Regions from separate parts of the Blautia sp. AM23-13AC genome, predicted to be linked through region 1. Evidence: riboswitches for the same ligand, from Rfam matches in the RefSeq annotation. Region 1 holds a riboswitch; the other holds the start of a gene.
What was found. Region 1 has a riboswitch for cobalamin ahead of DW642_RS10160 (hypothetical protein). Riboswitches for the same ligand answer to the same signal wherever they lie in the genome.

Region 1 (7,611 bases):
TGAAAATATGGAGTCGAGCATCCTCGCCACCCTGCAGGCAAAAGAGGCGGGCGTGCCGCTCGTCATCGCAAAGGGCATGAGCCAGATGCATGCCAATATTTTGAAAAAAGTCGGCGCGGACCGCGTCGTGATGGCGGAGAGTGAGACGGGCATCCGCCTCGGAAAAAGCCTGATTTCCGGTGGCTTCCAGGACTTCTTCATGCTGTCGGATTCGTTCTCCATGGTAGAGCTTCCCGTGCCGGAAGAGTGGACGGGGCATAACCTCGAGGAGCTGGATCTGCGGAAGAAATACAGTATCAACGTAATCGCCGTCAAGGACGGGGAAGACATCCGTGTCACGGTCAATCCGAAGACGCTGCTCCGCGCAGAGGAAGTGCTGATTCTGATCGGCGAAAACAAAGAACTTGCCAAATTGATGAAAAACAGGAAATGAGGGGACCATTCATGATTACAAGCAGCAGCAATGCACAGGTAAAAAACATTATTGCGCTGAACAAAAAAGCAAAAGAACGCCGGGAGCAGGACGTTTTCGTGGCGGAGGGCTGGAAAATGTTCCAGGAAGCGCCGCGGGAATGGCTGAAAAAAGTATATGTGTCTGAGAGCGGCAGCAAAATGCATGAAATGCCGTCCGACGGGACAGAATACGAAGTAGTGGACGACCGCGTGTTCCAGTCCATGTGCGACACGAAGACGCCGCAGGGTGTTTTAAGTGTGATCCGCATGCCGCATTACACCGAAGAGGAGGTGATGGACAACGGAAAGACACCGCTTCTGATGGTACTTGAGGATCTGCAGGACCCTGGAAATGTCGGAACAATCATCCGCACCGCAGAGGGCGCAGGAGTCACCGGCATCATCATGAGCCGCGGTACCGCGGATATCTTCAATCCGAAAACGATCCGCTCGACGATGGGCTCGATCTACCGTATGCCGTTTCTGATCGTCGACGATGCGGTCGAATTTGTAAAAGGCTTAAAAGCGCGGAAGATCTGTACGTACGCGGCACATCTGCACGGCGTGCATTCCTACCGCGAGGAGGATTACACAAAAGGAACGGCATTCCTGATCGGAAATGAGGGAAACGGCCTGACTGATGCAATGGCAGAGGCCGCCGAGTGCCTGATCCGTATTCCGATGGAAGGAAAAGTGGAGTCGTTAAACGCAGCGATTGCATCCGCCGTTCTCATGTATGAGGCACACGGCCAGCGCGCATAAAAGAAAGAGCGTTACCGGTTTTCTTACATTTCTCTTAACCTGCCGGAAACCTACTCGACAGAACCGGTATTTTGAGCTAAAATAGAAAGAGCAGAGTCCGGGCTGAATTTCTGTCAGTCCGGTAAAACTGTAATATTTGCCAGAAAAGCAAAAGCTGTTTTGGGAGGAAGGAAAAATGAGTGAGAAAAAAAACATCAGTAAAAAGGAGCTCCGAAGAAGAAAGCGGAAGCGTGCGCTGATGATCAAAACAGGAATTCTATGTGTTCTGCTTGTCATCTTCGGCATTGGAATATGGGCTTTGGCCGGAGGAACAGAAAAAATCCAGCAGAAAGCACAGGAAAAAGAGGATCAGAAAACAGCAGAGGTGGACGGTTCCGTATCGTCGGACAGCACGGGAAGTGCTGAAGCGCCGACAACGAAAGCACAGATTATGGCGGAAGCCGATGCACTTGCGCAGACATACGATTACGATGGAGCCATTGAAAAGCTCCAGAGCGTAGAGGGCGCAGCGACCGACGCGGATATCATCACAAAAGTAGCAGAGTACACCAGCACGAGAGATGCCTGTGTGCGCGTCAACGTCAACGAAGTAACCCACATTTTCTATCATTCTCTTGTAGTCGATCCGCAGAAAGCGTTCTATCAGGACAACGCACAGACCGCAGGCTTCTGCCAGTGGATGACCACCGTGGATGAGTTCAACGCGATTACCCAGCAGATGTACGACAGAGGATATGTCATGGTTTCGATCAACGATCTCGTGAAAAAGACCGTAGATGATGACGGAACCGTTCATTACGAGGAAGGGGACATTTACCTGCCGGAGGGCAAGAAAGCATTCGTTCTTTCTCTGGATGACCTTTCCTATTACCACTCTTACGACGGACGCGGTATTGCCAGTAAGATGGTAGTCGGCGACGACGGAAAACCGACCTGCGAATATATTCAGGATGACGGAACTGTTGTGACCGGTGCTTACGACTGTATCCCGCTGATGGATCAGTTTATCGAAGCGCATCCGGATGCCGTATACCACAATGCGCGCGGAACCGTAGCACTGACCGGCTACGATGGAATCCTCGGATACCGCACCGACGGTGATTACAAGACGAGAGAAGATCTGACGGATGATCAGGTAGCATGGCTTGATGCACACCCGGATTTCGACTGGGATAAAGAGTGCGAGGAGGCGAAAAAAGTAGCCGATGCGATCAAAGCAGACGGCTGGACATTCGCAAGCCATACCTGGGGCCATATCCGTGTCGGCGACAAACCGATCGAGACGATCCAGGCGGATACCGAGAAATGGCTGACGTATGTTGCACCGCTCATCGGCGGAAGCGATATCATCATCTTTGCACATGGACAGGATCTTTCCGACTGGCACGATTACACGATGGACAATGAGAAGTTTGCTTACTTAAAGAGCCAGGGCTTCAACATCTACTGCAACGTAGATTCCTCCCAGTATTTTGTTCAGGTAAGAGACAATTACCTGCGTATGGGACGAAGAAACCTGGATGGATACCGTCTGTACCAGAACCTCTACGGAGGCGGCGAGGACAGAACAAGCGATCTGTTTGATTCTGCCTCTGTTATTGATCCGCAGCGGCCGACAGATCCATCTCTTTACAATTTAGGTTAAAGAATTTTGAAAATGAAAAAGATCTCACAGAACTTTCTATTATTTATAGAAGAAAGTCTGTGGGATCTTTTTTTCAGCAGGGCGAACCGTTTACAGATATTTTTCTACGAGCGGAAACGGCAGAGGCCCGAGACGGAGCAGTTTTTCATGGAAACCGATCAATGAGAATGAGTCACCTTCCTGTTCCCGCACTTCCGAGAGGAGCTGCGAAAACGAGAGCGATCCGACACAGTATTTCAGATAGTTCGCCGGTGTCTCGAGAATATACTGATATAAAGAGGCAGCGGCCGACGCATCCGTGATGCCGAACTGCGCCAGAAAGGCTGACGCATCCGAGAGGAGCCATCCCTGGCTGTGGATTCCGAGATCCAGCAGCGAGCAGAGGGTAAGATGCACCGAGCGGTTCAGATACCAGAGACGGCAGAGTGCCTGCGTGTTTGCATCGAGATTACGTGCGGCGTAGCGGCAGGCATATGATTCAACGTAGGTTGCCCATCCTTCCACATAACCCGACGGCGCGTAGAGATGGCGGATCAGAAGCGGGTCGGAGCGCGAGAACGAGACGGTCTGGTACAGATGGCCGGGAAAGCCCTCGTGGGCAAGTGTGGAATACAGTTCGATGCCGGTCATCTCATCCGCGGGATTCAGGTAAATGGAGTTGGGTGAATTGATATCGGCGGGCGGTGTGAGATAAAAGGCGGGGCTTAAAAAATCCTTGAGGGAGTCATCCACGGTCTTTACTTCGTATGCGATACCCGAAAGAACGGGAAAATCTTCAGAAACGGCATTCTGCAGATCGGCAAGCATTTCCTCCGGCGTGGAGAACGGCAGCACGAGCGCCTGCTCGGAGAGGGAGAGCGACGGATTCTGATCGAGAATGATCTGCATTTCGGCACACTGGTCCGCAAGCTGCTGTGTTAAAAGGCGGGTCAGCTCCTCCGGTGAAGCATCAACACCGACGCGGCTGCGGAGAAGATACGCATAGTAGGAAAGTCCGCCTTCCTGCCGTGAAAGACCACCGGCGTTCTGTGTTCCTTTGCCGCGGAGTGAAGAAAGCGCATCGGAAAGAGAGCGGTAGGCGGGAAAAACACAGGAGGTAAGGAGTTTTTCATGCGTCTGCAGACAGAGATTCCTTTCCGCCTCAGAAAACAGTGAAGACGCCTGCAGTTTATTTTGAAAAACGGTGTGGAGCAGATGGATTTCCGGTGTATCCGCGTCGGCGAGAAAAGCACTGCACTGGCGGATAATGCCATCGACCGCAAGGTCATTCTGAAACACGCCCTGCCGGGATTTTTCCTGCTCGAGTGCGATGAGGTCGGAGAAATAGCGCGGGAGATCCTGCAGAAGATGGAGGTAATCGGCGATATCCTGCTGTGTGCGGAACGGGTATTCTGCGAGCAGAATGGGAAGCTGTGCCTGAATCCCGAGCGACGGACCGAGCGGTTCCGCAAGAAGGCTGGTGCTGCCCGGCATTTTCTCGCAGTCCAGCTCGTAGAGCAGAAGATCGAGCGTGATCTGATTTTCCGCGGAGAGGCGGTTGCGATGAAAGGATGTGAGCGTTGTTTCCACACTCTGCAGCAGGGCATCATACGAGGTGCGGTCAGGGATGGAAACCGTGCCGAACGAGGCGGTGCCGGGGGCAATTCCGCGGGAAGCCGGATCAGCGAGGGTATAGTGGAGCGTGATGGCAGAAGAGGTTACCTCGGAGTGGAACCGTTCCTCCACATACGCGGAAAACCGGCGGTTCTCACCAGGGGAAAAGAACGGGGAAAAATACCAGAACAGCAGGGCGAAAAGAAGTCCGCCGCACAGAAGCAGAGGGAACAGGATGCGGCGGTGCAGAGAAGCTGGTTTCATAGAATAGGCTCCGGTGCGGACAGTTATCATAAAGTATGTAAAAAATGCTGATTTTATGCGCTTTTTCCGTGGCCTTTCATTTGACTTTCCAAAACGGCTTTGCTATAATCAGTAACGAATGAAATAAGGGACTTTTCAGTGCAGAACGGATTTGAAAAAGAATCCGCGAAGGTAAAAGAGAATCAGGTGGAAATCCTGAGCGATCCGGTCACTGTAAGCAGGGAGTGTTAGCTGCAGAAATGCCATTGTGCGAAACGCATGAGAAGGCGCGGCTGCCGTGAAGATCTGCGAGTCAGGAAACCTGCTGGAAAGGTTAGTGAATCGCTTCCGATGAAAGCATATATTCATGGAAAGATGTACGAAGTAAAATCGGACATCTGCTTTTTTGTCGCCATGCGTCCGAAAAAGAGCTCCGGTGGAGAAACTCTTTTGCAGAAAAAGCAGATGTCTGTTTGTCTTTTCGCAGAAAAAATGTGTCCTCAAAAACAAGATTACTTGCAGGGAGACATCATTGACGGGGACAGGCACCGCCCAGCTGCCTGAAAAAGTCAGACGGAATCCGGAGCAGATGCGCGAAGGAGATCCGAAGAAAAGGAGAAGTTATGAAAGGAAATTCAAGCAAATTTCTGGCACTGCTGCTGTCGGCGTCCATGATCATGAGCCCGACTGCCAGCGTATTAGCAGATACGCAGGAAAAAGCAGCACAGACAGAAAGCAGCGCAGCCGCAGAGGAAGCGCCGCAGAGCGAAGAAACAGCAGAGACGGCAGAACCGGAAACAACACCGGCAGAAACCGAGAGCAGTGAAAGCACTGCAGAGACTCCGGCAGAAGAGCCGACGGAAACACCGGCCGCGCCTGCAGAGGATCAGACAGCGGCAGGATCTGACGAGACCGAGACACCATCCGCAGATGAGGATGCTTCGGAAGATACTGCAGAGGACACTGCAAAAGACGGTGAAGAGACTGCCGATACCACAGAAAAAGAGCCGGAAGCAGCAGATGAGACTTCCCAAGATGCTGAAAAAGAAACACCGGCAAAAGAAGAAACCAAAGATGCTGTAAAAGAGAATACCAGTCCGGCGGCAGAACAGCCGAAAACGGAAGTAAAAGAAACAACCAAAAATGAGGCATCCAATACAGCCGAGGAGAAAGAAACAAAAGCAGCGGAAGCAGCAAAACCGGCAGATGGTGAGTATGAGACTTCTGCAGAAGCAACCGGAAGCATGTTCCGTGTGATTTCTTCCAGACTCATCGTAAAAGATGGAAAACTGAAAGCATCCATTCTGCTGAGTGGAACCGGCTATGATTACCTGTATACGGGAACAGCAGCAGAAGCTGCCGCAGCAGATGAAAAGAGCTGGATTGCTCCGACAGGAAGCGAAACCTATACGGATACGAAGACCGGTGCAGAAAAGACCGGATATCGTTTTGAAATTCCGGTGGAAGAGCTTGACAAACAGATGGATGTTGCCGTTCGCTCAGCCAAGAAAAAAACATGGGCTGATAAAACCGTTACGATCCACAGCACCGATGCAATCCCGACGGTAACACCGGAACCAACCGAGACTCCAAGCGAAAATCCAGGTGAGGATTCCTCGAATAAGCCAGCCAGTGTAGAAGCACCGGTTACCAAAGAGGACGGCAGCGTATTCAAAATGTTCGTCATCTCCGAGGCAACAATGATCAACAAGGGCGATAAACTCGTTCTTACACTGAAAACAAACAACGTATCATTTGATAAACTGTATCTTGGAAAGAACGATGACCTTGCAAAAACACCGGCTATCCAGGGAATGCAGGAAGCAAACGGCGGTTATTCCTTTACATTTGAAGTAGATGCGGACAAAGCCGGCACAACCGTTCCGATCGTTCTTGGAAAGAAAGACGGAACCTGGTACACCAAACAGCAGCTTTATCTTGCAGTTCCGGGAAGCAAAACACCGGAAGTAACTCCGATACCGGAGCCGACCGAGACTCCGGTCCCGACTGCAACCCCGACTCCGAGTGAGACTCCGGTTCCAACCGCAACTCCAACTCCGGAACCGGCGAAAGTAGAAAACGGTATCTACAGCGGAACCGCGGAGACCGGCGCAGCTATGTTCAAAGTAGTCGGCGTAGAGCTGACCGTAAAAGACGGCGACATGAAAGCACGCATCACGTTAAGTGGTGTTGCCTACGATTATCTGTACATGGGAACACCGGAAGAGGCAGCTGCCACAGACAAGAGTGCATGGATTGCAGGCGTCGGCACCGTTGATTACACAACAGCAGACGGCGAGACGAAAACAGGAATGCAGTATGATATTCCGGTAGCAGCACTCGATCAGGCACTTGTTGTTTCTTCCCATTCTGCAAAACGGGATAAATGGTATGCAAGAACCATTACTATTGCATCTTCCAGTCTGAAAAAGACCGCAGATCTTCCGGCAGATGAGACCAATAAAGTAGCAGATGGTATTTACAGTGCAGAGGCAACAACTAATGCAGCAATGTTCAAGGTAGTCGGCGTAAAACTGACCGCGAAAAACGGAAAAATGACAGCAGTTATCACCTTAAGCGGAAGCGGCTATGATTATCTGTATATGGGAACCGGAAAAGATGCGGCAGCAGAGAGCGGCGCATGGATCGCTTCCACCGGAAAAGTGGACTACACCTTAGACGGTGAAACCAAAACCGGAATGCAGTTTGAAATCCCGGTAGAGGCACTTGATCAGGAATTTGCTGTAGCAGCTCATGCAGTAAAGAGCGGCAAATGGTACGACAGAGCCATCACGATTGCATCTTCCAGCCTGAAAAAGACCGGAGACCTTCCGTCGGATGACAACAAGGGCGATACTCCGAAACCAACCATCGTTCCGACCAAGACCCCAACCGTATCTCCATCTGAGACACCG
Region 2 (7,611 bases), on a different contig from region 1:
CGATTCTGCCGACAGTTCCATTCTATATGGCGACCCTGTTCTGCTTTGCGAAAAGTTCGGAACGGCTGCACAGCTGGTTTATTGGAACTCAATTATATAAGAAGCATCTCGACAGCTTCGTACAGTATCGGGCGATGACGGTAGGAACGAAATGTAAAATTATCGGGATGGTAACGGTTGTGATGGCGATCGGCTTTTTTGCTATGAAGAATGTGCCGATTGGAAGAATCTGTATTGCTGTGGTATGGATGTGCCATATTTTGTATTTCTTCCTGCGGGTCAAAACCGTAAAAACAGAAGATCATATCCTAGGAGAAACAAAATGAACAAAGTAGAAAAAAAGCGGCAGAAAGAACAGTACGTCGTGGAAGAGATGATCCGCCTGTACTGCCGGAAGAACCATGGAAAAGAGGGGCATGCATCCGGCGGAATGTGTCCGGAATGTCAGAAATTAGCGGACTATGCAAAACAGCGGAGCCAGAAATGTCCCTTCATGGAACAGAAAACATTCTGCGCAAACTGCAAAGTACACTGCTACAAGCCGGAAATGCGGGAAAAGATCCGCGCCGTTATGCGGTTTTCGGGACCGAGGATGCTGCTGTATCATCCGATTTTAGCTATCTGGCATTTGATTTGCAGCATGAGAGAGAAGCGAAAAGCAAAAGCATAAAAGAGAGGTACTTATGATTAAAACAAGACTGGTGGGGCTGCTGTCCCACGCGAAAAAGTATATCGTGTACACGATTCTGTGGCAGTGGGCGGCGCTTCTGTCGCAGGTGATCGCGGTATTTACGATTGCCGATCTGCTGGAGCGGGTTGTGTATGGCGCGGTAACGGCGACGGCTGTGAAACGGACGGTTTTTATGCTGGCAATTGTTGTTGTGATCCGCTTTTTCTGCGAGCGGATGGGTGCGAGGTCTTCGTATCTTGCGTGTGTGGATGTGAAACGGATTCTGCGTGAAAAAATTTATGAGAAAATGCTGAAACTGGGGGCATCCTACAGCGAACAGGTATCATCCTCGGAGGTCGTACAGGTATCCACGGAAGGCGTGGAGCAGCTCGAAACCTATTTTGGAAAGTATCTTCCGCAGCTGTTCTACAGCCTGATTGCGCCGCTCACGCTGTTCGCCATCCTCTGCCGGGTGAGCATGAAAGCGAGCGTGATTCTTCTGATCTGTGTGCCGCTGATCCCGATTTCGATTGTGGTTGTGCAGAAGATTGCGAAGAAGCTGCTGAACAAATATTGGAGTATTTACACAGGGCTCGGCGATTCGTTCCTTGAAAATCTGCAAGGCCTGACGACCTTAAAAATCTATCAGGCCGACCAGCAGAAAGCCGACGAGATGGATGTGGAATCCCAGAACTTCCGCCGGATCACGATGAAAGTTCTGACGATGCAGCTCAACTCAACGAGCGTGATGGACATCGTAGCATACGGCGGCGCGGCGGTTGGCATGGCGGTGGCGGTATCGGAATTTCTGAAAGGAAACCTCACCGTGTCCGGCACACTCTGCATTGTACTGCTGGCGAGTGAGTTTTTCCTGCCGCTGCGTCTGCTCGGATCGTTCTTCCACATCGCGATGAACGGCATGGCGGCGAGTGACAAGATTTTCAAAATTCTTGATCTGCCGGAGCCGCAGGCGGGAGAACGGACGCTGCCGGACGGACCGCTGGATGTCGTGTTGGAGGATGTGCATTTTTCCTATGAAGAAGACCGGGAAATTCTGAAGGGCATCGACCTTACACTCCCGGCGGGCAGTTTTGTATCGCTGGTCGGCGAATCCGGCTGCGGAAAGAGTACGATTGCGGGTATCCTTGCGGCAAAGAACCGTGGATATACAGGGCGCATCACCCTGGGCGGTGTGCCGCTCTCGGAAGTCGCTGAGACGGATCTGATGAAGCACGTTGTTCTGGTCCGCCACAACAGTTACTTATTTAAAGGAACTGTAGAAGAGAACCTGCGCATGGCGAAACCGGATGCGACGAAGGAGGAGATGGAGGCGGTTCTGCAGAAAGTCAATCTGCTGGGATTCCTACAGACACAGAACGGACTGCAGACAGAGCTTCTCGAAAAAGCAGGAAACCTCTCCGGCGGCCAGTGCCAGCGTCTTGTGATTGCGCGGGCGCTGCTTCGGAGCGACAGTGCGGTGTATATCTTTGATGAAGCCGCATCGAATATTGATGTCGAGAGTGAAGAGCTGATCATGAATGTGATTCATGAACTCGCAAAGACGAAAACGGTATTGCTGATTTCCCACCGCCTTGCGAACGTCGTACAGTCAGATCAGATTTATTTCCTGAAAAACGGTACCATCTGCGAGCGTGGAACGCATGCGGAACTGATGGAACAGAACGGCGCATACCGTCATCTGTACGACAGCCAGATGGTACTGGAAAACTATGGAAAGGAGGGGAATGCATGATGAACGAGAAGAAAAATACAGCAAAACGCAGAAGCGCCCTCCGGATTATGGGAAGCCTGATCGGGCTGGTGAAGCCATTGCTTCATATTATGATGGCGGCAATTATTCTTGGAACAATGGGATATTTATGTGCGATCTTCCTGACGATTCTGGCAGGACAGGTCATCGTGCATGGCTTACTGACGGGCGCGGCAGGGACGAGCCTTTCGGTGCAAAACATGTGGCTTGTACATACCCCGGTAAAAACGATACTCACGGTGATGATCGTGATCGCGGTGCTGCGCGGCATTCTGCATTATGCGGAGCAGTACTGCAACCACTTTATTGCTTTTAAACTGCTGGCGATCATCCGCCATAAAGTGTTTGCAGCTTTGCGGAAGCTCTGCCCGGCGAAGCTGGAAGGACGGGACAAAGGAAATCTGATTTCGATTATCACAACCGATATCGAACTTCTGGAAGTATTCTATGCGCATACGATTTCCCCGATTGCGATTGCAGCATTAACTTCTCTGATTATGGTATGCTTCATTGGAAGATACCATGTTCTGGCAGGGCTGCTTGCACTTGCGGCGTATCTGACGGTCGGCGTTGTGATCCCGATGTGGAACGGAAAGCGCGGAAGCCAGAAAGGAATGGAGTTCCGGACAGGCTTTGGCGAGCTGAACAGCTTCGTGCTGGATTCCCTGCGTGGCCTCGACGAGACGATTCAGTACGGACAGGGCGAAAAACGGAAAGAGCAGATGTCAGGGCGGTCGAAAGAACTGGCTTCTGTGCAGGAAAACTTAAGCCGCATGGAAGGCTCCCAGCGGTCTGTCACCAACATGGTGATTCTTCTGGCATCGTTCGGCATGCTGGCACTGACGATCTATCTTTACACGAAAGGCGGGATCGGATTTGAGGGAGTCCTGACCTGCACAGTCGCGATGATGGGTTCCTTCGGCCCGGTCGTGGCGCTGTCCAGCCTGTCGAATAACCTGAATCAGACGCTGGCAAGCGGCGAGCGTGTGCTTTCCCTTCTCGAGGAAGCGCCGCTGGTGGAGGAAATTCCGGGAGATGCGGCATCCGGCGGTGACCACGCATTTGCAGGAGCCGAGGCGCAGAATGTAACGTTTGCCTACGAAGACGAGACGATTCTGGATCAGTATTCGCTGAAACTGGAACCGGGAAAAATCACCGGCATCCACGGCGCGAGCGGTTCCGGAAAATCGACGATCTTAAAACTTCTGATGCGCTTCTGGGATGTCCAGACGGGGCGCGTTTCCGTGGACGGAGCCGATGTCCGCAAAATCCCGACAAAGCATCTGCGCGATATGGAAAGCTATGTGACGCAGGAGACACACCTGTTCCACGATTCGATTGCGAACAATATCGCTATTGCAAAACCCGGCGCGAAGCGGGAAGAAATTATGGAGGCGGCGAAGAAGGCGTCCATACATGATTTCATCATGACACTGCCAAATGGCTACGACACCGAAGTCGGAGAACTCGGCGATACGCTGTCCGGCGGAGAAAAACAGCGGATCGGTATCGCGCGGGCATTCCTGCATGACGCATCCATGATCCTGCTGGACGAGCCGACATCGAATCTTGATTCCTTAAATGAAGGAATTATTCTGAAATCCCTGAAAGAATCGGCAGAAGAGAAAACCATTGTGCTCGTATCGCACAGAGTGTCCACGATGAACGTCGCGGATGTGGTATATGAAATGGAAAATGGCCGGATTTCCTGATTTTACAGCACTTGACAGAGAAAAGACGATGTGCTACACTAACAGTCGTTAAAGAAAAGACAATTAAATATCGATGTGTAAGGTGTCGGACATACGTGTCCGGTGAAAAGGGAAGCAGGTGTGAATCCTGCACGAACTCGTCACCGTATTTTGCAAGCAGGGGAATGATCCACTGGGAAACCGGGAAGGAGACCGATGCGCTGGAGTCAAATCCTGAAGCAATGAGCCGGGAGACCTGCCTTTCGCAGTACAGGAACGTTACGTTCGTGCCACGAGGAACTGGCAGTACAAAACAGGAAAGCGGACATTTGCCCCACAGCGGGTGAGATGGTTTTCTTTGTGATGAAAATACTGGAAGCCCCTCGTTGAAAAACGAAAGGGCTTCTTTCTATTTACGCGGGCAACGAGCCAAAGTCCGTGCTTGCACGAGACCTTAGCGACTGCCGCGATAACTTGAGAAACTCGCGGAGCGTGTTTCTCATAGTTTGAAATGTAAAACGTCCCCGATATTGGTTGTTGCAAAGATACCAGCAAATGGGAGGAAAACAAAAATGAAAAAGAAACTTGTAGTCGCTTTAATTTCAGCAGCTATGGTAACATCTATGCTCGGCGCATGCGGAAGCAGCAACGCATCCAGCAGCAGCGCAAGCAGCACAGCAACAAGCAGCGTAAGTGCATCTTCCGCATCTGAGGAAGACACCACAGCAGCAAGCAGCAGCGTAAGCGCATCTTCTGCATCTGAAGAGGTATCCGCAGATGCAGACCAGGAGGCAGCAGATAAAGTGGCAGCTTTGATTGACGCAATTTATGTACAGGAAAGAAATGATAACACCGACGAGCAGTGCAAAGAAGCAAAAGAGGCATGGGATGCCCTGACAGACGCACAGAAAGAACTCGTAGAAGGTGAGAACGCAGATCCGGATTACTTCGGAAGAGACACAGGGGATGCTTCCAAGGATGATCCGTTAAACGGAGACGAGATCGGCGAGAATGAGCTTCTGGTTGTAAGCTTTGGTACTTCCTTCAACGACAGCCGTGCTGAGGATATCGGAGGCGTTGAGAAAGCTCTGCAGGCTGCATATCCGGACTGGTCCGTAAGACGTGCCTTCACTGCACAGATCATCATCAACCATGTACAGGCCCGCGATGACGAGAAGATCGACAACGTAGATCAGGCACTGGAAAGAGCTGTAAGCAATGGCGTGAAAAAACTGATTATTCAGCCGACTCATCTGATGCACGGCGCAGAGTACGACGAGCTGAAAGAAGCAGTAGATAGCTATAAAGATAAATTTGAGTCCGTAACCATCGCAGAGCCGCTGCTTGGCGAGGTTGGAAGTGACGCTACCGTAATCAACGAGGACAAACAGGCCGTTGCAGAAGCAATCACGGCACAGGCAGTAAAATCTGCAAATTATGACAGTCTGGATGCAGCAGCAGAGGACGGCACTGCTTTCGTATTTATGGGACATGGTACTTCCCACACTGCAAATGTAACCTACAGCCAGATGCAGACACAGATGGATACTCTTGGATACAAAAACGTATTCATCGGAACCGTTGAGGGCAAGCCGGAAGAGACCGCTTGCGAGAACGTGATCGAGGCAGTAAAAGCAGCCGGATACAAGAAAGTAATTCTTCGGCCGCTGATGGTTGTTGCAGGTGACCACGCAAACAACGATATGGCAGGCGAGGATGAGGATTCCTGGAAGAGCCAGTTTGAGGCATCCGGTGCATTCGACGAGATCGACACTCAGATCGAAGGTCTTGGAAGAATTGATGCTGTTGAGCAGCTGTATGTACAGCATACCAAGGCAGCTATGGACGGCAACGGCGTTCAGGACGATGCTGAATAATTAGGGGTTGCATTCCGAACGTAAAATAGAGTAAAATAAGATCCGGCAGTACGGCTGAAGAGACTCAGTGTGCTGTCGGATTTTAAGTTGAGCGGATGAAAAAGATCCGCTTCAAGGTGATACAAGGAGGAATTTTATTATGAGAAAAAAATTGGCAGTTCTTTTTCTTGGAGCAGCACTGACTGTATCCATGCTCGGCGCATGTGGCGGAAAGGATGCAGCGTCATCTTCTGCATCTGCAGTATCTGCGTCTTCTGCGGCAGACGCATCTTCCGCTTCTGTACAGGATGCATCTAAGGCAGAGAGCAGTACATCCACATCAGATGTTTCAGCAGAAAGCGCATCGGCAGCGGAGACTGCAGGAGAAAGCAGCGCATCAGAGCTGGAAGACGGTACGTATACGGCAGACTTCAATACAGACAGCAATATGTTCCATGTCAATGAAGCAAAAGAAGGAAAGGGTGTCCTGACGGTAAAAGACGGAAAAATGACCATCCACGTCAGCCTGGTATCCAAAAACATTGTCAATGTCTTTGTGGGAACAAAAGAAGAAGCACAGGCAGACGGCGCAGAGCTGATCGAGCCGACCACAGATGAGGTAACGTATTCTGACGGAACCACAGATGAAGTGTACGGCTTTGATATCCCGGTAGAAAAACTGGACGAGGATTTCAATGTTGCGATCATTGGTAAAAAAGGAACCTGGTATGATCATGTAGTCAGCGTATCCAATCCGGTACCGCAGGAGTAATCCCGGAAGAAAACAAAAGATATCCACAGAAGGCGAACCATTTTGCACCGTCTGTCCACAGAAATTGTGGAAAGAGAGGGGAAAAGCGGTTCGCCTTTGTGGATATCTTTTCTTATTTTTCCGGAAACAGTTTGCGGAACAGAAAACGGATGAAGGGTCCGCAGTACATGAGCTGCCAGAAGAAGGCAACCGGGAAGTTTAAAAACGTGGTCTGGAGCCAGACAGCAACGAATTCCTTTCCGGCATTTTTAAACAGCAGCGTTGCAATAAAACTCATAATCGGACACATAATAGCAATAATCATAATGGAAATTGCCAGCGTGATTACGATCGGACGATCCTGCGGTGTTACCATGCAAAAAGCTAATTTGTGAGCCAGATGATCCACGAGGAAAAACTCGAGGATAAAAGCGGCCGGCCACATGATTATCATCTCGTGAAACGCCATCAGAAAGACCTGATTTGTCATTCCGCCGATGTTCATGGAAATGTTGTAGCAGATCATGGCATAGACCATCAGAAAGGACATCATGAGGGTAAATACAACGTTTTGAAATTTTGTTTTTGGCATCGATTGTTCTCCTTTTCTTTGCAATTTTGAAAAATGGGCGCAAAAAAGACACATGTGTTGTTCGTTAACCAAGCAATGCACTTGTGCCGTTTCCAATCTGATACCAATCTTTTCTGCAGTTTTTAATTTTGAACCGTCGATTATTATAACGTCTCCGGCGGCGTTTGGCAAGAGGAAATTGAGAAATTTTTAAAAAAGACAGATAAACAAGAAAATTCGATGCGTGCTGGAAGCACGGTTTGGCGAATGGTGCGGGGAACGGCACCGGCGGGAAAAAGAA

Region 2: another riboswitch for cobalamin. It lies ahead of DW642_RS05470 (sirohydrochlorin cobaltochelatase); the one in region 1 lies ahead of DW642_RS10160 (hypothetical protein).

Annotation. Positions count from the first base shown of each region.
Region 1 is NZ_QTUL01000008.1:46,535-54,145, reverse strand. Features, by position in the region: gene DW642_RS10180 (potassium channel family protein) at 1-433, shown strand, start outside; gene DW642_RS10175 (TrmH family RNA methyltransferase) at 445-1,215, shown strand; gene DW642_RS10170 (hypothetical protein) at 1,391-2,860, shown strand; gene DW642_RS10165 (DUF885 domain-containing protein) at 2,951-4,717, opposite strand; cobalamin riboswitch at 4,837-5,040, shown strand; gene DW642_RS10160 (hypothetical protein) at 5,320-7,611, shown strand, end outside.
Region 2 is NZ_QTUL01000003.1:155,491-163,101, reverse strand. Features, by position in the region: gene DW642_RS05490 (YbaN family protein) at 1-326, shown strand, start outside; gene DW642_RS05485 (nitrous oxide-stimulated promoter family protein) at 323-670, shown strand; gene DW642_RS05480 (ABC transporter ATP-binding protein/permease) at 684-2,423, shown strand; gene DW642_RS05475 (amino acid ABC transporter ATP-binding/permease protein) at 2,423-4,153, shown strand; cobalamin riboswitch at 4,217-4,410, shown strand; gene DW642_RS05470 (sirohydrochlorin cobaltochelatase) at 4,705-6,009, shown strand; gene DW642_RS05465 (hypothetical protein) at 6,149-6,760, shown strand; gene DW642_RS05460 (DUF2798 domain-containing protein) at 6,873-7,331, opposite strand.